3 regions of the Corynebacterium sp. LaCa_23 genome follow, and region 3 is predicted to be linked to each of the others. Evidence: predicted binding sites of a transcription regulator. Region 3 holds the regulator's gene; each other region holds the start of a gene.

Region 1 (7,564 bases), 1.0 Mb from region 3:
AGGTTGAGGCCCAAGCGAATCTCGCCGGTAGGCAGCGCCGTGGCCTGCGCGCCGGACTCGTTGATGCTCAGCGGCAGCACGCGCACCCCGTGGCGCCGGGCGTCCTGAATGAGAGATTGCGGCGAATAAAAGCCCATGGGCTGCGCGCGCAGCAAGCCCACACAAAACTCCGCGGGATAGTGGTGTTTAAACCAGGCGGAAAAATACACCAACGAAGCAAAAGACTGCGAGTGCGATTCCGGGAAACCATAGGCGGCAAAGGCGGTAATCTTGGCCCACAGCTTCTCCGCGACCTCGCCCTCGATGCCGTTGGTCACGCGCAGGCCCTCATAAAAGCGGCTGCGCAGCGCGGCCATCTTGGCGGGCGAGCGCTTCGAGCCCATGGCCCGGCGCAGGTCATCGGCCTCCGCGCCAGTAAAACCTGCGGCATCGACCGCAATCTGCATCAGCTGCTCTTGAAAAAGCGGGATGCCCAAGGTCTTGCCCAGCGATTTCTCCAGCACCGGGTGGTCATAGGTCACGGGCTCGAGGCCATCGCGCCGGCGCAGGTAGGGGTGCACGGAACCGCCTTGGATGGGGCCGGGGCGGATGAGCGCGACCTCCACCACGAGGTCGAAGAAGCAGCGCGGTTTGAGCCGCGGCAGCGTGGCCAGCTGCGCGCGGGACTCCACTTGGAAGACACCGACGGCATCGGCGCGGCAGAGCATGTCGTAGACCGCGGGCTCGGCCAGGTCGAGCTCCCACAGGCGCACCTCGCGGCCGGTGGTGGCACGCACGGCATCGATCATGTGGTGCAGCGCTTCCAGCATGCCGAGACCCAGCAGGTCGAATTTCACCAGCCCGGCGGCGGCGCAATCGTCCTTATCCCACTGCAGCACGGAGCGGTTTTCCATGCGGGCCCATTCCATCGGCACCACGTCCGCGATCGGCCGGTCACATAAGACCATGCCGCCGGAGTGGATGCCGAGGTGGCGCGGTTGGTCGAGGAATTGCTCGGCGAGTAAGGAGACATCGGCAGGCGGCTCGGCTATGCCCTTCGACCACGCATCGGCCGAACCCTGCGGGTAACCCAGCGCGCGGGCGGCGTCGCGGGTAGCCCCCTTGCGGCGGTAGGTAATGACGTTGGCTACCTGCGCGGCGCGGTCGCGACCGTGGGTGCGATAGACGTACTGGATGACCTCCTCGCGCCGGCCGGATTCGATGTCGATGTCGATATCGGGCGGGCCATCGCGATCCGGCGACAAGAAGCGCTCGAAGAGCAGCTGCGCGGAAATGGGCTCGGCGTTGGTAATGCCCAGCGCGAAACAGACGGCGGAATTGGCTGCCGAGCCGCGCCCCTGGCAGAGGATATTTTCCTGGCGGCAAAAATCCACCAGGTCGCAGACGATGAGGAAGTAGCCCGGAAAGCCCAGCTGCTTGATGATGCCCAGCTCGTGCCGCATCTGCTTTTTCGCCTTGGCCTGTATTTCGGGCGGGCGCGAGGCGTAGCGCTTTTTACCGCGCCGCCACACCTCGTGTTCGAGCCAGCTCATCTCGGTATGCCCCTCCGGCACGACAAAGTCCGGCAGGTTAGGCGCGAGGGCACCCCAGGTAAAGGAGCATTCCCGGGCAAGGCGCACGGTTTCGGCGATAAGCTCGGGCCGGCCCGGAAGCAACTGGGCCATCTGCTCGCCGGAGCGCATCCAGCCTGCGCCCATCGGGTGGGTATCCGGTGCGGCTTCCTCTAAGGATTGACGGTGCGCCAAGGCGCGTTTAGCGGCGGCGAGCCGTACCTGGTCGCGCGTTGCTGCCGCAGGTCGAGCGGTTGCGATGGCGCGGAGATTATTGTACTTATCCAGGAAACTGTGGTGATCCGCATCTTCGGGAGACATTGTGCACGCATATTCGAGAACTATGCTGTCTATTTTTATTCTTTCGAGAACGTGATCGATTTTTTGTATAGCCTCCCACCCCAGCAGGAAAAAGCACTCCCCTTCTAGCTCGCGCGCCACGGCGTCTAGGGGCGGGTACGCGACACTCCCCTTCTCCCCGGCATCCATCCGCGCGCGGGCGATAAGGCGCGAGAGGCGGCGGTAGCCTTCCGGGGTGCGCGCCAACACGGTCACCGGGGCTTCCGCAAGGGAAAGCTCCGCGCCGTATATGGCCGGAAGTCCGGCCTTAGCTGCGGCTTCCGCGAATTTCATCAGGCCGTAGAAGCCATCCCGATCCACAACGGCCAACCCCTCGAGGCCAAGCTCTAGGGCGCGGGCGACCAGTTCTTCCGGCTCGGCGGCACCGTCGAGAAAGCTATAAGAGCTTACCGCGTGCAGCTCCGCAAAGGGCACGGCGGAGTGCCCACGCTGGACAGACTCATCGCCGCCACCGAGGTGATGTACGGCGACGGGCGCGGCAGTGTCCTTGCCGGATAGTATCCTTTCTAAACGCGACCACGGCAGCGCCTTTCCACCATTAAATTTCACCCTTCACAGGGTAATGTCGAATTGGTGTTCTATACAACCCGGCGCGATGAGATGTGTTCAATAGACAAAGCGGTTCGCTTATTGCTAGATTGCTAAACGGTCAATTTATTTCAACTCCTACATGTAAGGGGACCTCATGCAGATTCGTCGCGCAGCGGCCGCTACCGCCGCCGTTACCGTCGCCGCCACCAGCCTCGTGGCCTGCTCCTCCGACGCAGATGATGACAAGACCATCACCGTTGGCACCACCGATGATGCAAAGCAGGCCTGGGTTGCCTTTGAGCAAGAAGCCAAGGACGCCGGCTACGACATCGACATCAAGTCCTTCTCGGATTACAACACCCCGAACCAGGCCCTAAACCAGGGCGAGCTGGATACCAACAACTTCCAGCACCTGAAGTTCCTGGCTGAGTACAACCACGGCAACGGCACCAACCTGGTGCCCATCGTCGCCACCGAAATCGTGCCGCTGGCGCTGTTCTGGAAGGGCCACGACTCCCTCGACGGCATCGAGGGCGAAGAAGTTGCCATTCCGAATGACTCCACCAACCAGGGCCGCGCCATCAACGTGCTGGTCCAGGCTGGCCTTATCACCTTGAAGAAGGACGGGCTTATCACCCCGACCCCGCTGGACATCGATGAGAAGAAGTCCAAGGTCAAGGTCGTGCCGGTCGATGCAGCCCAGACCCCATCCGCACACGGCGAGGGCACCCCGGCGATTATCAATAACTCCTTCCTGGAGCGCGCCGGCATCGACCCGGCCACCGCCGTCTTCCAGGATGATCCGAACTCCGAAGAGGCAGAGCCTTATATCAACGTCTTCGCCGTTCGCGAGGAAGACGCCGATAACGAGGACATCAAGAAGCTCGCCGAGCTCTGGCACTCCGATGCGGTACAAAAGGGCGTCGACGAGGACTCCGCAGGTACCTCCGTCGAGGTCGAGCGCACCCCAGAAGAACTCCAGGAAATCCTGGACAAGCTCGAAGCAGATTTGGACTAATCACCCTTGCCTTCTACCCCGCCGGTTTTCACCCCGGCGGGGTTTGGCACTTCCTCACTAAGGACGCAACCCGTGGCAGATTCCACCCAGAACGGCACTCGCATTGAGTTCCGCAATATCACCAAGGTCTTCCAGCAGAAAAAGGCCAAGGTCAAAGCTCTTGACGATGTCTCCTTGACCGTCGATTCCGGCGAAATCATCGGCATCATCGGCTACTCCGGCGCCGGCAAATCCACCCTGGTCCGCATGATCAACGGCCTGGATACGCCCACCTCCGGCGAGCTGCTGCTCGATGGCCAGAATATCGTCGGCATGTCCGAAAAGAAGCTGCGCGGCATCCGCCGCAATATCGGCATGATCTTCCAGCAGTTTAACCTCATGAACTCCCGCACTGCGGCGGGCAATATTGAGTACCCGCTGCAGCTGCAGGGCATCGGCAAGCGCGAGCGCCAACAGCGCGTGCAGGAGCTGCTGGATTTCGTTGGCCTGGGAGATAAGGGAAAAAGCTACCCTGAGCAGCTTTCCGGCGGCCAGAAGCAGCGCGTGGGCATCGCGCGCGCCCTGGCCACGAATCCGTCGCTGCTGCTTGCCGATGAAGCCACGTCCGCCCTCGACCCCACCACCACGCAGGAGGTCCTCGACCTGCTGCGCCGGGTAAATAAGGAGCTCGGCATCACCATCGTGGTCATCACCCACGAAATGGAGGTCGTGCGCTCCATCGCGGATAAGGTTGCGGTGATGGAAAATGGCCACGTCGTGGAACAAGGCAGCGTCTACCAGGTCTTTTCCAATCCCCAGACCGCCGTGGCCGCCAAGTTCGTCGCCACCTCGCTGCGCAATGAGCCCGACGTGGTGGAAACCGATGACCTGCTCGCCCACGAAGGCCGCCTGTTTACCATCAACCTGACCGAGGAATCCGGCTTTTTCGGCGCCGCGGCCAAGCTGAAGGATGCGGGCGTATCCATCGCCGTCGTCCACGGCGGCATTACCACCTTGCAGCAGCACTCCTTTGGCAAGCTCACCGTGCGCTTGAGCGGCAACGACGCCGCCATCGAAGAGTTCTACCGCGCCCTATCTGCCACCACTCAAATTGAGGAGATTGAACGATGAACGTCAACTATCTCGCCGCCGCCGACTGGGACCGCTTGGGCGGATCGCTTGTCGATGCCATCGTCGACACCCTCATCATGGTCTCGACCACCCTCGTCGTCGCCGGCATTCTGGGCCTGGGGCTCGGTATTTTGCTCTACACCGCCCGCCCGGGCGGCATCCTGCAAAATAAGGCCGTCTACCTGGTGGTCAACCTGCTGGTGAATTTCGTTCGCCCCATCCCGTTTATTATTTTGCTGGCGTTTGCGCAGCCGCTCACCGTCGCCGTGATGGGCGGATCCATCGGCCGCGAACCGGCCACCTTCGTGATGGTCATCGCCGCCACGTTCTCCGTGGCGCGCGTGGTGGAACAAAACCTCGTGGCCATCGACCCCGGCGTTATCGAGGCCGCCCGCGCCATGGGCGCTTCGCCGTGGAAGATCATTACCTCCGTGATTATCCCGGAGGCCCTCGGCCCGCTGATTCTGGGCTATACCTTCCTGTTTATCGCCATCGTAGACATGTCCGCCATGGCCGGCTACGTCGGCGGCGGCGGACTGGGTGACTTTGCCATCGTCTACGGCTACCGCGCCTTCGAGTGGGAAGTCACCGTCGTGGCCACGCTTATCATCATCGTGCTGGTGCAGGCCGCGCAGTTCTTTGGCAACTGGCTCTCCTCCAAGGTTATGCGCCGCTAATAAGCTCCACGCCCGTGGCCACAAGCGCCTTGCCGGTCTTGGGCGCGTCGCCGCAGGACGAGACCACTCCTTCCACGGCGCGCTGCTCGAGCGTCACGCTCCACCGCCGGCCATCGGCATGCGTGACCACGGGGCCCTGCTTTTCGTCTTCTGCGTGGAGCTGACCGTAGTAGAGGTCCTCGGAGGCATCGATAAGCTCGCGCGCTACCGCCAACTCCGCCACCTGGCCGCGCGGGCCGAAGATGCCGCGCCCGCGATTGACCGGGTAGAAATACTTTCCTTGCGCCGCCGCCGCAATCATCTGCGCGGCGGCTTCTTTATTCATCCGGCCAAAGGAATAGGCCCACGGCATGAGCATGACCGAGGGCGCGAAGCGGTGCCCCTTCGTGTGCGAGGTCTCCCACACCATATCCGGGTAATCCTCCACCAGCTCCGCGGCGAGCGGCCGGCCCTTCACGGCGCAGCACTTATCGCGCTTAGCGTGGGTACACACCAAAACCAGCGGCGTATCGAGGGATCCTCCCCCGTTGCGACCCGGCGCAGTGAGATCCAGGTCCAGGATCTTTTCCGGACCGGTCAAAAGGACCAATTCCATCACGCCCTGCTCGGCCCACACCAGGTAGCACCGGTGCATGGTGCCGATCTGGCGGCCATCGCGGCCAGGGCGGCGAATCAATTGCAGCCCGACCTGGCCCTTGAGTTTTTTCTTCAGCTGGGCCGTAAGCTCCGGGCCAAAAGTATCGCCATCAAGCACGTCGCGCGACCAGCCGCCGGGCCACTCGAAGAGGACAAACACGGATTCTTTTTTCGCCGTGCCGGGCAGCGGTTCCACCTGGTAATCTGAACAGAAATCGGTCATGTATCCTAGCCTATCCCGTCTGCAACTCAGCTCACATATTTGGCAACAATTCGGTCAAGATCTGGCCCCAATGCTAGGCAGCAATTACTGGAAATTATACTCTAGTGGTCATGTATAAAGCCCGCCTCTCGCTCCTGCTTGCCGCCGCAGCCTTCCTCACCGGCTGCAGCACCGAATCAGCGGATGACACCACCATGGCGGCCTCTGTGGGAAACTCGCACATCAACCCGCTGGGTGAGGCGGATATGAGCATGAAAACGCTGCGCCCCGAGGCCCCTTCGCAGCTCGTGGTGACCAAGGTGCGCGTGGGCCAGCACGATGGTTTTGAGCGCGCCGTCTTCGAGCTCGAGGGCGAAGGCTCCCCGGGCTGGTTCGTGGATTACGCCGATAATCCCAAGCAGCAAGGCTCTGGCCAACCCATTAACTATTCCGGTGATACCGCGCTCAATGTCAATATCGATGGCGTGGTCTATCCGTTTGAGGCAGGCATCGACGAGCCGCGCATTGGCATCGTCGAGGCACCTGCCGGCGGCGTTATTACCCAAGTGGTCAACGGCCGCACCTATGAGGGCCGCAGCCAGTTTGTCATCGGCATGAACCAGCGCAAGCCTTATTCCGTACAGGTGCTAGAAAATCCCACGCGCCTCGTGGTAGATATTCGCTCCTAATACGTCGCTTCCACGCGCCAGCGCCCCTCTGCCCACACCAAGAGCCAGGCGCGCTGGCGCTGTTCCCGCTCAGCCTGGCCCACAATTTGTAGCCGCGCCGCATGCTGTGGTTTTTCGGTCCACCACTGCGTATCCACCGGCCACGGGCCAGCCCAGCCGATAACGCGGTAGCGGTGCGCGCCCCACCCGAGCGCCACGGGCACAGAGGATAGGAGGGCCTCGGCGGTGACGATGACGTCCCGCGCGGCGGCATCGATAAGCCGAATGCGCGCGGCCGGGTGGTTCGGCCCGCCGCCTAGGCGCGCGGGAAGCGGTGCGGAAATCCTGCCCGGCCAGCTGCCCTGCGGCGTGGCATCGCGCTGCTCCCCATAGGGCACGTACTCGATGCGCTCGGCCACCCCACGGCCACCGGCGGCCCGCGGCTGCAAGACGCGGTCTATGCCCAGCTGCGATTGCACGCGCGAAATCACCCGCTTGACCTGTTCCTGTGAGGCATCCCCGCCCCAGAGGCCATCGGCCTGCGGCTTGGCCACCTCCACCGGCTCGAGCACCAGCCGCACGATCGCGGCGCCGTCCTTGCCGCTCGAGCGCGCCGCCGTAAGCCACCCATCCAGCTGCCAGCGCACCCGGTCCGCGGTCGCTTGCTCCGTCAACGCCTCGTGCGTGCGCCATACCCGGGCCACGGTTTCACCAGTGGCCAGCTCCGCCACCACGCGCAGGCGCACGCACACCACTTCCGCCTCCGCCAACCGCGCGTGCAACTGCGCGGCCAATTGCCTGGCCACGAATGC
Region 2 (7,564 bases), 510 kb from region 3:
ACGCTCACCGGTTTCCTTCGGCGTCGGGAAGTTTCCGGAGCTCGGGCCGGACAAAATATAGTCCGACGTAATAGTTTGGTCCACCGTATCCGAGATGGAGGCCTTCATCGTCTGGCCCAGCATGCCGATGCTCGTGACCAATGCCACGCCCAAGGTCAGGGCAAAGGCCGTGGCGGCAGTGCGGCGCGGGTTACGCCGCGAGTTGGTAGCAGCCAGCTTGCCGATGGACCCGAAAGGCGCTCCAATAGCCTTGCCCAGCGTTGGTACTAGCGGCAAAGAGAGCGCCGGTCCTGCCAAGAAGAAACCGATAATCACCCCGACGGCGCCGAGGCCGACGAGGATGGCGCGGACGTTCGTTTCGGCATCGCTAAGCACGCCCGCAAACGCCGCAATAATGCCGCCGATCATGAGGATCGCACCGAAAATCGTCCGGACCTTCAGCGAAGAACCGGAGGCCGACTCCGTCGTGCGCATCGCTTCAACCGGCTCCACGGCGCCCGCGCGCCGCGCCGGAGCCCATGCGGAGACCACAGTGACAATCGTGCCCAAAATGATCGGAACTACCACGGCGGAAACGCTCAGGCCCAGGCCACCGCCAATGTCCATACCGTTGGCGCCCATAACCGCCTTGATCACGGCGACCAATCCCACGCCGGCAACGACACCGACGATGGATCCCAGAACGCCCACGATGACGGATTCCACCACAACAGAATTGGTGATCTGGCGGCGCGACGCGCCCAAAGCACGCAAGAGCGCGAACTCCTTGATGCGCTGGGCCACGATCATGGAGAACGTATTGGCAATAATAAACGTGCCCACCAACAAGGCGATCAGACCAAAGGCAACGAGGAAGTAGTTCACGAACTTCAATGCCTCGGTCATTGCCTCACTGGTCTGCTCTGCAAGGCGCTCACCTGACTCGGCTTTGATGTCGAATTTGTCATTCAGGTCATCGACAAGCGCATTCGCATCCACACCATCGGCGGCAGAGACCTTCAGCTGGGAGGGATCACCAAAGCGTTCTAGGTAATCCGACTCGTCCATGCGCAGTTCGATGCTATCGCCCTGCTCCACCGGCGGCTCCACGATGCCCGTAACCTTAACCTCATCCTGGCTATCCGGATGAACTACCAGAAGCTTTTGACCAACGGAGATATCGTATTTTTCCGCAGCGGACGAATTGATCGTTACCTCATCTTTGGCCTTTGGCTCATCGCCTTCCGTGAGTTCGCTCGCGCCACCGACGGTTTTATCCGCGGAATAGTACGGCACGAGGCTCGCAGTACCGCTTTGGGTTTGGAAGGCCTCCGAGTTTTCATCGGCAACAACCACAGTCTGCGAGTCAGCGACGTTGATGTTTTTAACGTCGTCATCATCAAGCAGCTGCTTGCGCAGCCCTTCATCCAGCTTCTGGTCGCTGTCATCGTTCTCACTGACCACCGCGTCTACCCCGCGGAATTGGTTATCCACCGCAGAATCAAAAGTGGCCTTCAATGAGTTAGTGAACATGAAAGAGCCAGCAATAAAGGCGGTGCTCAAAACCACCGCCAGAATTGTCAGGCCAAGGCGCAATTTATGCGCCAAAACATTGCGCACGGATACCCTGCGCATTGCGTTTCCGCGTGCCATTTAACCCTCAATCTCTGCCATTACATTGTGAATGGCCTCCATCGTTGGATCCTGCAGTTCATTAACGAGCTTGCCATCAGCAAGGAAAACAACACGATCGGCGTACGACGCCGCCTTAGCATCGTGCGTCACAATGACCACAGTCTGGTTATCCTGGTCCACCGCAGTGCGCAGAATATCCAATACCTCGGCCGAAGAATTGGAGTCCAAGTTACCCGTAGGCTCATCGCCAAAAATGATCTCCGGTCGCGACACTAAGGCGCGAGCACAGGCCACACGCTGCTGCTGACCACCAGACAATTCCGCCGGACGGTGCTCCAAGCGCTCCGCCAGCCCCAGGCGACGCGTGACTTCCTCAAACCATTGCTTATCGACGTCCTTGCCCGCGATATCGGTCGGCAGCGTGATGTTTTCTGCAGCCGTCAAGGTGGGAACCAAGTTGAAGGACTGGAAGATAAATCCCAGGCGGTCTCGGCGCAGCGCCGTAATTTCCTTGTCATTGAGGTGGGACATATCGGTATCTCCGATAAACGCCGAACCAGAGGTGGCAGAGTCCAACCCTGCCATCGTGTGCATCAACGTGGACTTGCCCGAACCCGAAGGGCCCATAATGGCCGTGAATTGGTTCTTTCCAAACTCGATGGAAACGTGATCAAGGGCGATAACGGCCGTGTCATCGCTTCCGTATTGCTTAAACAAGTCAACGGCGCGTGCCGCGGCATCAGTCATAAAGCGTGTTCTCCTTGTAAATGGGAAATTACCTTTCTACATAGTAACCCGCCTGTCCGCAGTGCCCCATCATCCCATGGGCTGATTTGGGCGCACTGGTGTGGTGGTGTTGGGTTGGTGGGGTTTTATTTTTGTTTGTTGTGTTTGTTTCTTTTGTGGTTGAGGAATTGTTTCCAGGTGTAGTGCCAGTGTGTGTTTGTGGTGGCTAGTGGCCCGGTGGGGTGGTCTATGTGGTAGGTGCCGTCTTGGTGTAGCCAGGCGATGGTGCCGGTGACCGGGTCCATGATGTAGTGGACGCGTTTGTCGGTTTTGATGTTGTGGTGGTGTTGGCACAGGGTGACGAGGTTGTCGGGGCTGGTGGGTCCGCCGTCGTTGTATTCGATGCGGTGGTCGAGTTGGCATTTGTGTGCTGGGATGGTGCATCCGGGCCAGCGGCAGGTGAGGTCTCTTCCTTGTGTGTAGGCGCGGATGTGGCTGGTGGGCTGGTAGCTTTCGGTTTCTTTTGGTTTTAAGTGTCGGGTGAAGGTGTCGATGTTTTCTAGGTTTTTAATGTGGGACCAGCCGTAGCCTGGGAAGTAGACCTTTGTATCTGCACTCCCGGCGGCTCCGGAGCCGTCATTGTGGTCGGGGTTAGTGGCGGCTGCGGTGGTGAAGGTATTGATCGCAACTTTGGTATTGGTGTTATCCAGGATGAGTTGGATAAGCGCCTCACCGGCACCGCACTGATTATTGTCTGCTTGGGAATCGATGTGGCGGGCGATAATAGCGGCCGTAGCTTTATCACACGTTAGGCTCATGGTGGCGCGGTTGTTATGCACTGACACGTTCAGGGTGGGCTCGACCTCGTCTGTGTCATCGTCTGTGAGATTGTGGGTGTCGATGAAGTCGCGGATAAACCGGCGGATATCCGCCACCGTGGGTACATGCTGGCACGGTGCTGTCGGGGTGAGAAAATCTGCTAGGGCAGCATCGACCAGGCCTATGTGGTCGCGGTTGTCGCCTATACGTTCTATTTCCCTATCGATAACCCTCAGGCGTGGTGTATCCAGGATCCACTGCTCCATGTTGGTCGCTGTAACGAGGGGTAGTTCTTGCATGCGGAAATGTGCCCTGATAATCCCCGACAGGGTGCTGTAGGTTAGGCCTAAATCTTTAGCCAGGCTCGTCAGTGTCAGATCGACGTCGTCGTCGAGGTCTGGAAGGAGTGATTGGTAGAAAAACCAGGAGTCCTTCCGGGCGTGTGCTCCAGCTGCAGCAATAGGGTTGCCGGGTGTGTTGGTGGCGTAAAAGACTACCGGTACCTCCCCCACAGCCTCACCATCAGAGTCGTAATCAGGATCAGTGTTGGTGTCGTAGTCCAGTGGCTCGCCGGCTTTACGGGTATTCCCCAGCGTGGTGTCGCCTACTGGCTCGTGGTCTGTCGTGGTAGGTGGTGGTGTGTTAATTGTCATCGTAACCGTGTCCCCCGGGGTGTACTACACCCTCAAAAGTGTCGAATGTCTTTTCGCCTAACACGGATTTACCCTATCCACCACACCTGACAGTAGGGGGTAAAACCACGACACCTACCACGCATTCCCCCAGCTCGACAGAGAACAACCCACAAATACCAACGGGGGTAAAACACCAAGTAGTCCCCGAAACACCAACCACCCACAATTATTCGGGGTGGTGGCCTTTCGGGGACTACCAGAATCACTATTTTGTTGTTTTGTTGTTTGGTGTCGGCGGTGACTTACTCTCCCACAACCTCCCGGTTGCAGTACCATCAGCGCGTACAGGCTTAGCTTCCGGGTTCGGAATGGGACCGGGCGTTTCCCTGCAGCTATGAACCACCGACAAACCTATCAGAACACTACCCACTGTGTGTGGTGTTGTGTCAGATACTGCATAGTGGACGCGACACACACGATAATGTGTATTTTTGTTTGTTTACTCGCTTCACAAGTCCACCCAACAATCATCCCCACACGTGGTGTTCGGGGGTTGTTGTGGTGTGTTTGTTTTGGTCAATTAGTACCAGTAGCCTTCACACCTTACAGTGCTTCCAAGTCTGGCCTATCTACCCCATAGTCTTTAGGGGACCTCAAAAGAAACCTCATCTTAAAACAGGCTTCCCGCTTAGATGCTTTCAGCGGTTATCCCTTCCGTACGTAGCCAACCAGCGATACCCCTGGCGGGATAACTGGCACACTAGAGGTACGTCCGTCCCGGTCCTCTCGTACTAGGGACAGCCTTCTTCAAGTTTCAACGCGCGCGGCGGATAGAGACCGAACTGTCTCACGACGTTCTGAACCCAGCTCGCGTGCCGCTTTAATGGGCGAACAGCCCAACCCTTGGGACCTACTCCAGCCCCAGGATGCGACGAGCCGACATCGAGGTGCCAAACCATCCCGTCGATATGGACTCTTGGGGAAGATCAGCCTGTTATCCCCGGGGTACCTTTTATCCGTTGAGCGACACCACATCCACAAGTAGGTGCCGGATCACTAGTCCCGACTTTCGTCCCTGCTCGACATGTCTGTCTCACAGTCAAGCTCCCTTGTGCACTTACACTCACCACCTGATTGCCAACCAGGCTGAGGGAACCTTTGGGCGCCTCCGTTACATTTTGGGAGGCAACCGCCCCAGTTAAACTACCCACCAGGCACTGTCCCCAACCCAGATCATGGGCCAAGGTTAGATGCTCAATCCGATCAGAGTGGTATTTCAACAACGACTCCACCACCACTAGCGTGACGGTTTCACAGTCTCCCACCTATCCTACACAAACCGAACCAAACACCAATACCAAGCTATAGTGAAGGTCCCGGGGTCTTTTCGTCCTGCCGCGCGTAACGAGCATCTTTACTCGTAATGCAATTTCACCGGGCCTGTGGTCGAGACAGCAGAGAAGTCGTTACGCCATTCGTGCAGGTCGGAACTTACCCGACAAGGAATTTCGCTACCTTAGGATGGTTATAGTTACCACCGCCGTTTACTGGGGCTTAAATTCTCAGCTTCGCTAACAAACGTTAACTAACCGGTCCTCTTAACCTTCCAGCACCGGGCAGGCGTCAGTCCATATACATCAACTTAACGTCTTCGCATGGACCTGTGTTTTTGATAAACAGTCGCTTCCCTCTATTCTCTGCGACCCCACAACACTCCAACCGCAAGGGTCTTCACGTCACAGGGCCCCCCTTCTCCCGAAGTTACGGGGGCATTTTGCCGAATTCCTTAACCACAGTTCACCCGAACGCCTTAGTATCTTCAACCTGACCACCTGTGTCGGTTTAGGGTACGGGCCATACACACACTCGCTAGAGGCTTTTCTCGACAGTACAGGATCACCACCATCAACCCTTTTGGGTCTACGCATCACGCCTCAACCACAAAGTGTGGCGGATTTACCTACCACACGGCCTACACGCTTACACCACCAATCCACTAAGTGGCGCGGCTACCTCACTGCGTCACCCCATCACTTGAACCACACATCAGGCCCCACGACATCAACACCACCAACACTCAAAAAAGTGAAAAGGTAGCGTATCCGCAGTGGTTAGTATCCGTGCTTTATCATGGGCGCACATGTACGGGTACCAGAATATCAACTGGTTATCCATCGACTACGCCTGTCGGCCTCGCCTTAGGTCCCGACTCACCCTGGGAAGACGAACTTGACCCAGGAACCCTTAGTCATCCGGCGGTAAGGATTCTCACCTTACAATTCGTTACTCATGCCTGCATTCTCACTCGCACACAGTCCACGCCTCCTCACGGTAACGCTTCCACCCATGCACGACGCTCCCCTACCCAAACAACAAAAAATTGTTGCTTGCCGCGGCTTCGGCGGTGTACTTGAGCCCCACTACATTGTCGGCGCAGAACCACTCGACCAGTGAGCTATTACGCACTCTTTCAAGGATGGCTGCTTCTAAGCCAACCTCCTGGCTGTCTTCGCGATCCCACATCCTTTTCCACTTAGTACACCCTTAGGGGCCTTAACCGGCGATCTGGGCTGTTTCCCTCTCGACTATGAAGCTTATCCCCCACAGTCTCACTGCCGCACAACACAATTGATGGCATTCGGAGTTTGGCTGACATTGCTAAGATTGTAGTCCCGCTCAACCAACCAGTCGCTCTACCTCCACCAAGCTAAATGCGACGCTGCACCTAAATGCATTTCGGGGAGAACCAGCTATCACGGAGTTTGATTGGCCTTTCACCCCTACCCACAGCTCATCCCCGCAGTTTTCAACCTACGTGGGTTCGCGCCTCCACAACCTCTTACAGCTGCTTCACACTGGCCATGGGTAGATCACCCCGCTTCGGGTCCAGGACATGCCACTTATCACCCCATTAGGATTCGGTTTCCCTACGGCTACCCCACACGGGTTAACCTCGCGACATGCCGCTGACTCGCAGGCTCATTCTTCAAAAGGCACGCCATCACACAATAAAAAGCGCTCTGACGGATTGTAAGCACATGGTTTCAGGAACTATTTCACTCCCCTCCCGGGGTACTTTTCACCATTCCCTCACGGTACTATCCACTATCGGTCACACTGAGTATTTAGGCTTACCGGGTGGTCCCGGCAGATTCACAACAGATTCCACGAGCCCGTTGCTACTCGGGAACCCAACAACCCCCACATCATCATCTTCAGCTACAGGACTCTCACCTACTCCGGTAGGCCATTCCAAACCACTTCACCTAACAACAATGCAAAAAGGGCGTGCCACTGGTAGATGACACAAAATCAGGCCCCACAACACCGCACACACAACCCCTACCAGGTATCACATGCACACGGTTTAGCCTCATCCACGTTCGTTCGCCACTACTAGCAGAATCATTATTATTTTCTCCTCCTACGGGTACTGAGATGTTTCACTTCCCCGCGTAACCCCCACAACAGCTATGAATTCACTGAAGGGTAACCCCACATAACCAGGGCCAGGTTTCCCCATTCGGACATCCTCGGATCAACGCTTTATTGACAACTCCCCGAGGCTTAACGCAGCCTTACACGTCCTTCATCGGCTCAGCATGCCAAGGCATCCACCATGCGCCCTAAATAACGAACACACCAACCACCACACACAAACCACACAACACGAAGCCATGCAGCCAGCATGTGGCAGCAACAAGTGAACTTGACAAAATAAACAAAAAGAAAAATCACATCACACACACAACACCACCCACAAAAGCAGG
Region 3 (7,564 bases):
GTTCCCTTCCCAAGGCCCTGCGGCGCACCGTCGTGCCCGCCCCGGAATTTGCCGAGCGCGCCATGGAACGCCTCATCCCCTTCGAAGGCCCCCTTACCCAGCAGCTTGCCGATGTCCTGCGCGAGCTCGGCGGGCACGGCATCAACGCCTCCGACTTCCAACCGGACAAGCTGCCGGACCATTTGCGGATGAACTACGCGGCCATCGACAAGAGTGGCACCATCATCGATTCCGATAGGGACCTTGCCGCCCTGCGCGAGCGCCAGGCCGGCCACATTAAATCGTCCGTCTCACGGGTAAGCCGCACCGCAGAATCCACCGCGGTCAGCGAGTGGACCGACGATACCCTCGGCACCGTTGACGAGACCATCACCACCACCGTCGATGGCCACGAGGTCACCGCTTACCCAGCGTTGGTGGCCACCAAGGAAGGCGTTGAGCTTAAGGTTCATCCCACCAAGGCAGCTGCCGATGCCGCCATGGTCACTACCACCCTCACGCTTTTGATGCGCGAAATTTCCGTCTCGACCGCGCAAATGGTCAAGGGGCTTCCCTTGCAGCAGCGCGTCGCCGTGGATTCTTATCAGCATGGCGGCGCCGACGGCCTGGTCAATGACGCCCGCGTCGCGGCGATCCGCGACCTCATGCTCGAGGTCGGCGGCCCCGTGCGCTCCCCCGAGGCGTTTACCGAGCTCAAGGATACCGTGAAACCACAGGTTCCCGGCCGCGTGCGGCAATCAATAGTCTCGATCGCGCCTGGCTTGGCTGAGTACTCCAACCTCCGCGCCGAACTTTCCCAGTGGGATGGTCCCGCCATCGAAGATATGGAAAAGCAACTTAATTTCCTTCTTCCACCGAATGCCATCACCGTGCACGGAGCCACGCACCTGCGCCACCTTCCCCGCTATATTCAGGCAATGCGCATCCGTCTGGAGGACAAGTCGCTCGATCCGGATCGCGATGCCGACCGCCAGGCCGAGGTCGATAACGCCAAGGCCTACCTGGCAAACCGCCTCCGAAACCTCCCCGCGGGCCGCGAAAAGACACGCGAGGTCAAGGACATCCACTGGATGATCGAGGAATTGCGGGTCTCGCTATTTGCCCAGCGCCTCGGCACGGCGCACGCGGTGTCCCTGCGGAGGATCCAAAAGGCAGTGGATAAATTGCGCTAGTCACCCCAACCTCACGTTCCCGCCGCCCGGCCGGCCATACCTAAGCTAAAAATCTGCTTACTCGGCCGCCGGCGGCGTAAACATTGGGCAGGCCCTAACGAAACGATGCACCCAAAAGGCCAGTTAAGACTGCTTCGATCCTGCGCAGGAACGGCTGTATAACTGCTGAGAAATCGTCCTACACTGCGCAGTTTAAAGGTCCCCGCGATCGCGCCGCCGCATCAAACGAATCTCCGATTCAAAGTCATCCGCGCTCTCGAATGATTTATACACCGAGGCAAAGCGCAGATATGCAACCTCGTCTAGGTCACGCAGCGGCTCAAGGATCGCTAGCCCGATTTCGTTGGCGTTTACCTGCGAGGACCCGTGCCCCCGCACCGTTTCCTCAACCTCTTGGGCCAACTTTTTTAAGGCATCATCGCTAACGTCGCGACCCTGGCATGCGCGCCTAACCCCCCGAATGAGTTTATCCCGGCTAAATGGCTCAGCGAGGCCATTTCTCTTAACAACCAGCAGTACGGCCTTTTCCACAGTGGTGAAGCGTCCCTTACAGGAAGCACACTCCCGCCGGCGCCGTATCGATGCGCCGGCATCAACCACGCGCGAGTCAATAACGCGGGATTGTTCGTTATGGCAAAACGGGCAGTACACACTAGTCCTTTCGCTAATTTAGCTTCTCGGTTTAGTTTACCTCCCACGGCCAAGCCAAAAACCTGACACCATTGCGCCAGACTCCTCCTACTCGAGTGCCTGTCTCCGTGAAGCAAGCGGGCCTTATCTGCGGCCGGGAAGACAAGCTGCTGCCTAAAAGGCTCTAAGCCTTAAACCCCCGAAGTGCCTGCTTTTGTACACGCAGCACTACTGTCCGATCGCTGCTTCTACTTGCTGTACCGAAGCGCCAGGATCAGTCGGCGTTTCAGCGCTCGTACCCATCAGCCCGCCGGCAACCGTGCCGAAAAATACGGCAGCACCAAATACTGCACCGAGGAGGTAATTCTTGCGCGAACTATGCGCATCGTCTTCTTCCATCGGCCTGTTCGCGAAATCAGGTAAGGAACGTTCATCAGTCCACGTATTCGAATAACCTTCACGGTTCGTTCGATATACGGAATTTAAAGTCCTGATTTCCCCCTTTTCGGAAGGAGAATGCTGCACGCCCCAGCTTTGATCATCAATATCCCAAATAGCGGCTGAAGGGACGATCTGTGGACGTGCCGCGCGCTGTTTGACCATGTTATTGCGAGAGTGAAGTAGTTGAGACATTGCTTTCCTTTCGACGACCGCCGTAAGTCTAAAGCGGCCCCTTGACACAACAAGAGCTCAATGTCGCTCCTGTGTTCGAGATTGGTTCTATGTTCGATTTATAGCACCACTTCAAAAACCTGTCCAGTTTTTCGCGTAAATCTCGAACGCTTGTACTTTTCGTGCTACAAATGAGTTATGGCACGCAGGTGTCACCCAGTCCCTTTTCAAGCTATGAACGCAGAACCTCAGACCCCTTAGCTAGGAGCCGCACATGGGCCGCAAGAAAGCAAGCACCGCAAAGAACGATTACGCCTCCCTTTCCGAAAGGCAACGCCGCATCCTTAACGTCATCAGCGATGCAGTGATGCTCCGCGGTTACCCGCCCAGCATCCGCGAAATTGGTGACGCCGCCGGCCTGCAATCCACCTCGTCCGTGGCCTATCAGCTCAAGCAACTGGAGGAAAAGGGCTTCTTGCGCCGCGATCCCAATAAACCCCGCGCGGTCGACGTACGCCACCTCAACACTGACGACGCCGAAAAGAAGCCGGGCCGCAAGGCTAAGGACGTCCCCGATACCTCTGCCCGCGGCCCTGAAGAGTCTGCCGCCGTAGCTTATATTCCCGTCGTTGGCCGCATCGCCGCCGGTGCACCAATCACTGCAGAGGAAAATATCGACACGTATTTCCCCATGCCAGACGAGGTCGTCGGCGGAGGAGAGCTTTATATGCTGCAGGTCGTGGGCGATTCCATGCAGGATGCCGGCATCCTCAACGGCGACTGGGTCATCATCCGGTCGCAATCGGTGGCTGAGGAAGGCGAGTTTGTCGCCGCGCTTCTCGATGGCTCCGAGGCCACCGTCAAGGAATTCCACCGCGATTCCTCTGGCGTATGGCTCCTTCCGCACAACGATGCCTATCCGCCCATCAACGGCGATGATGCGGAAATTATGGGCAAGGTAGTATCCGTCTTCCGCAAACTCTAGGCCCCGGCCAGCTACTTTAACCAAGCCGCACGCGGGTGTTCGCCTGCGGTTGTTGTCGCCGCCGACACTCTGCGCCCGCTTTCTTGAAACCCGCTCTTTGCACTTCGTACGCTGCCCTGTTCCCCGCATAGGGAGCAGGGCCATACGAGTTTTAACGCATTCCACGCCTTTCTGCCTCGCAATCGCGCCCCAAAAAGCCAACTTAAGCGCGCGGGGTTTATTGAGAAAGCACCCCCGAAATAACGGATCCGTAAGTTAAGCGCTACTAGGGTTGGCTTTCAACTAGGGCAAATAAAGCTGACTGACCTGCGGCTTTTATCCCAAACCAGACAACAGCGCACACCTTAATTTTTGTTTTCGTCCGATTACCGCCGAATTTTGACACAATGGAGGGAGAAATCCCACATCAGTTAGCTTTCACCGAGCGCCTGCATTCGCAGATGGAGTAACCGCCCGGCCGAAGGCGAGGAGCAAGGAGGGTCCGTGTACGCAGAGGAGCGACGCCGCCAGATCGCGTCCCAAACTGCAGTTGAGGGTCGCGTTAACGTAACCGATTTATCAGAGCGTTTCGAGGTGACTGCTGAAACCATTCGGCGCGACCTAGCCGTACTGGATCGTGAGGGCGTTGTCCACCGCGTGCACGGCGGCGCCGTGGCTTCGCAGGCGTTCCAGACCGCGGAGCTCACCCTCGATACCCGCCAACGTTCCGCGTCTGGGGCCAAGGCCGCCATCGCGCACGCCGCGCTCGATTTCCTTCCCCCTGGCGGCGGCAGCATATTCCTTGACGCCGGCACCACAATTAATACCTTTGCCGAGCTTATCAGCCAGCAATACCCGCAGGCGCAGTTCAATATCGTCTCCAATAGCCTGCCCATCGCACTGTCGCTAGCCAATAGCGGCGTTCCCGATGTCCAGCTCCTCGGTGGGACCGTACGTGCTATCACCCAGGCCGTCGTCGGCGATACAGCCTTGCGCACCATGGCGCTCATGCGTGCCGATGTCGCCTTCATCGGCACCAATGCCCTAACCCTCGACCACGGCTTGTCGACGGCCGATTCCCAAGAAGCAGCCATCAAATCTGCCTTCGTCACGAATGCCCACAAGGTCGTGGTCATGTGTGATTCCAGCAAATTGGGCAACGACTACTTGGTGAGCTTCGCCTCCATTGCAGATATCGATGTCGTCATCACCGATTCCGGCGCGCCGGAATCCTTCGTCGATGCCCTGCGCGAGCGAGAGATCGATGTCGTGCTCGCCAGCGAATAGCTCCAGCATGCGCACGACTTCGCCCTCCCTACGTTGACATCTAGGCAGGGAGGGCGAAACCTTTTGCCGTTAGTTGAACTTTTCTACCTGCTCCATCGCTGCGGCGCGGGCGGCGGATGGGCCTTCGGAGTTGAGGGCGGCATCGGCAAGCTGTTGGCACTGGTCAAAGGTCAGCTCGGCCAATTGGGCACCAACGCCGGCGACTGCGGTCGATGCAGCAGACAAGGAGTTGACGCCTAGGCCGGTCAATACGCAGGCCAATAGCGGATCGGCCGCGGCCTCGCCGCACACGCCAACCGGTACGTTGTATTCGTGCCCCGCAATGCAGGTGTGCTGGATAAGCCGCAGCACGGCCGGCTGCCAGGGGTCGGTGAGGTACGCAAGCTGCGGTGACAGGCGGTCAGCGGCCATCGTGTACTGGGTGAGGTCATTGGTGCCGATGGATACGAAGTCCAGATGCGGCATGATCTTATCTGCCATCAGCGCTGCTGCGGGCACCTCAATCATCGCGCCCGCGGTCAGGCCGCGCTCCCGGCACAGCTCCGCAAACCACTGGGCTTCCTTCGACGTCGCCACCATCGGTGCCATGACCCAGGTTTCGGCATCGTCGCCGCGGGACTCCGCGGCCTGGGCGATGGCGTCCAACTGGCGCGTCAACAGGGACTCATTATCGCGGGCAATGCGCAGGCCGCGCACACCCAATGCCGGGTTCTCCTCAGAGGACAGCGTGGCATAAGAAATCGGCTTATCGGAGCCAGCATCCAAGGTGCGCACCACGACCTTGGAATCGGGGTAGGCGTTGAAGACCTTTCTGTAAATCTTTGCCTGCTCGTCAACGGAAGGCTCCTCGCTCGCGGACAGAAACGACAGCTCCGTGCGGTAGAGGCCAATCCCCTCTGCCTGCGAGTCGGAGGCAATGCGGGCGGCGTTGCCGTCGGCCACGTTGGCCAAAAGCTGCACGCGGTGGCCGTCCTTGGTTTGCGCTGGTCCAGTCCATTCGGCAACGCGGGCGGCGCGCTCGCGGTATTCCGCGACCGCCTTGGTGGATTCTTCCTCGTCCGCACCCAGCGTCACGGTTCCAAGCGCACCGTCGACGAAGACCAGCGTGCCGCTTTCAATCTCCCGCAGCTTATTTCCCACGGCGACGATGCACGGAATATCGAGCTGGCGGGCGATGATCGCGGTGTGGCTGGTGGGCCCGCCCAGCTCGGTAACGAGCGCGCGAATATGCGCGGTATCCAGGGTGGCAGTATCGGCGGGCGCGAGGTCATCGGCAAAAAGCACCGCTTGGCCCTCCACCATGGGCAAACCAGGCTCCTGCTCGCCGCGCAGCTGGGCGATGACGCGGTCGCGCACGTCCTTCAGATCGGTGGTGCGCTCGGCCATGACGCCGCCGGCCGCCTCAAACATGGTGACGAACTTATCCGTGGCTCCCACCGTGGCGAACTCGGCATTCTTGCCCGAGCGAATATTCTTGCGCACGGCCTTGTGCCACCCGCGGTCCTTGACCATGCCAGCGGTCGCCGTCAGTACCTCCGATGCTTGACCCTCGGCGGCTGCGGCGCGGTTTTCCAAGCGGCTGGCGACGACATCGACTGCCTCGAGGAAGCGATCGTATTCGGCTTCGCTGCTGGCCTCTTGGTCAATACTTCCTTCAGTGGGCAGGTCCGGGCGGGGGCGCACCCATACGGCTTCTGCATAGGCAACTCCAGCGACAACGCCGGTTCCTTTAACAGTGGACTGAAGCGTATTTTCCATGGCGATACTTCCTTCGAAGATAGCGGCTTATTTATTTCCAGATCATCACAAATCCAACAGAAATGCAATGTATGCCACACGGTTTCTATTGACTTTCCAACACAATCGGGCAAGAATAAACATTTACGGCGGGCTTAAGCGCGAGTTTCAACCGGACCGACTGCGTGTGGCCCCCAATATACGCACTCTGCGAAAGGGATAAGTTCTCGATGATCCTCACGCTCACCCCAAACCCAAGCATTGACGCCACCCTGGCGCTCAATCAGCAACTAACCTCAGGCGATGTCCACCGCGCCGCCAGTGTTACCCAGGTTGCCGGTGGCAAAGGCGTCAACGTTGCCCACGCCGTGCACCTCGCCGGGAAAGAAACCCTCGCCCTCTTCCCCGCCCGCGCGGCCGATCCGTTCATCAACCTCATCCAGGAGGTCCACCTCCCCTACGCCCACATGGACATGGACGGTGGCGTCCGCGTCAATACCACCATCACCGAGCCAGATGGCACGACCACCAAGGTCAACGGCCCTGGCCCGCTGCTTTCCGATGCCACCCAAAACCACCTCATTTCCACCCTTACCCACCATGCCCAATCTGCCGATTGGGTAGCCCTTGCCGGATCGCTGCCCAAGGGCGTAGACGCTGGCTGGTATACCGACCTCATCAAGGAGATCCGCACTGCCGCCCCGCAGGCGCGCATCGCCGTGGATACCTCTGATGCGCCGATGAGGGCCATCGCCATGCAGCTCGCTACCGCCGCCCCGGATCTCATCAAACCCAACGGCTTCGAATTAGGGCAGCTAACCGGCCAGGATGGCCTCCCCCTCGAGCGCGCCGCTGCGGCCGGGGATTATAGCCCGGTCGTGGAGGCTGCAAGGGATGTCGTGGGTCGCGGCATCAAGGAAGTCCTTGTCACCCTCGGCGGCGCCGGTGCCGTGCTGGTAAACGCAGAAGGCGCATGGGCTGCCACCCCGCCTCCCGCCACGGTGAAATCCACGGTTGGCGCGGGTGATGCCGCATTGGCCGGATACCTCCTGGGGCGCACGCAGGGGCACGGACCAGCAGATTCCCTCGCACTCTCGGTGGCTTATGGCACCGCTGCGGCCGCAAAGCCCGGCACCCAATTCCCCCGCCCCGAAGAACTCGA

Evidence for each region. The regulator LexA, encoded in region 3, represses DNA repair genes until DNA is damaged. The targets are predictions, from matches to a motif close to CGAACANNTGTTCG.
Region 1: a site for LexA is predicted at 2,477-2,490, ahead of ACP8IT_RS02600 (error-prone DNA polymerase). Genes of this name have one in related genera too.
Region 2: a site for LexA is predicted at 3,855-3,868, ahead of ACP8IT_RS09720 (HNH endonuclease signature motif containing protein). Genes of this name have one in related genera too.

The regions. Positions count from the first base shown of each region.
Region 1 is NZ_CP190825.1:503,426-510,989, reverse strand. Features, by position in the region: gene ACP8IT_RS02600 (error-prone DNA polymerase) at 1-2,459, opposite strand, end outside; gene ACP8IT_RS02595 (MetQ/NlpA family ABC transporter substrate-binding protein) at 2,596-3,459, shown strand; gene ACP8IT_RS02590 (methionine ABC transporter ATP-binding protein) at 3,532-4,569, shown strand; gene ACP8IT_RS02585 (methionine ABC transporter permease) at 4,566-5,246, shown strand; gene ACP8IT_RS02580 (sucrase ferredoxin) at 5,233-6,105, opposite strand; gene ACP8IT_RS02575 (AMIN-like domain-containing (lipo)protein) at 6,216-6,773, shown strand; gene ACP8IT_RS02570 (DNA polymerase Y family protein) at 6,770-7,564, opposite strand, start outside.
Region 2 is NZ_CP190825.1:2,026,772-2,034,335, forward strand. Features, by position in the region: gene ACP8IT_RS09710 (ABC transporter permease) at 1-1,632, opposite strand, end outside; gene ACP8IT_RS09715 (ABC transporter ATP-binding protein) at 1,633-2,361, opposite strand; gene ACP8IT_RS09720 (HNH endonuclease signature motif containing protein) at 2,487-3,812, opposite strand; rRNA gene rrf (5S ribosomal RNA) at 4,084-4,201, opposite strand; rRNA gene ACP8IT_RS09730 (23S ribosomal RNA) at 4,356-7,435, opposite strand.
Region 3 is NZ_CP190825.1:1,517,838-1,525,401, forward strand. Features, by position in the region: gene hrpA (ATP-dependent RNA helicase HrpA) at 1-1,172, shown strand, start outside; gene nrdR (transcriptional regulator NrdR) at 1,365-1,823, opposite strand; gene ACP8IT_RS07315 (hypothetical protein) at 2,031-2,435, opposite strand; gene lexA (transcriptional repressor LexA) at 2,689-3,399, shown strand; gene ACP8IT_RS07325 (DeoR/GlpR family DNA-binding transcription regulator) at 3,883-4,665, shown strand; gene ptsP (phosphoenolpyruvate--protein phosphotransferase) at 4,735-6,423, opposite strand; gene ACP8IT_RS07335 (1-phosphofructokinase family hexose kinase) at 6,633-7,564, shown strand, end outside.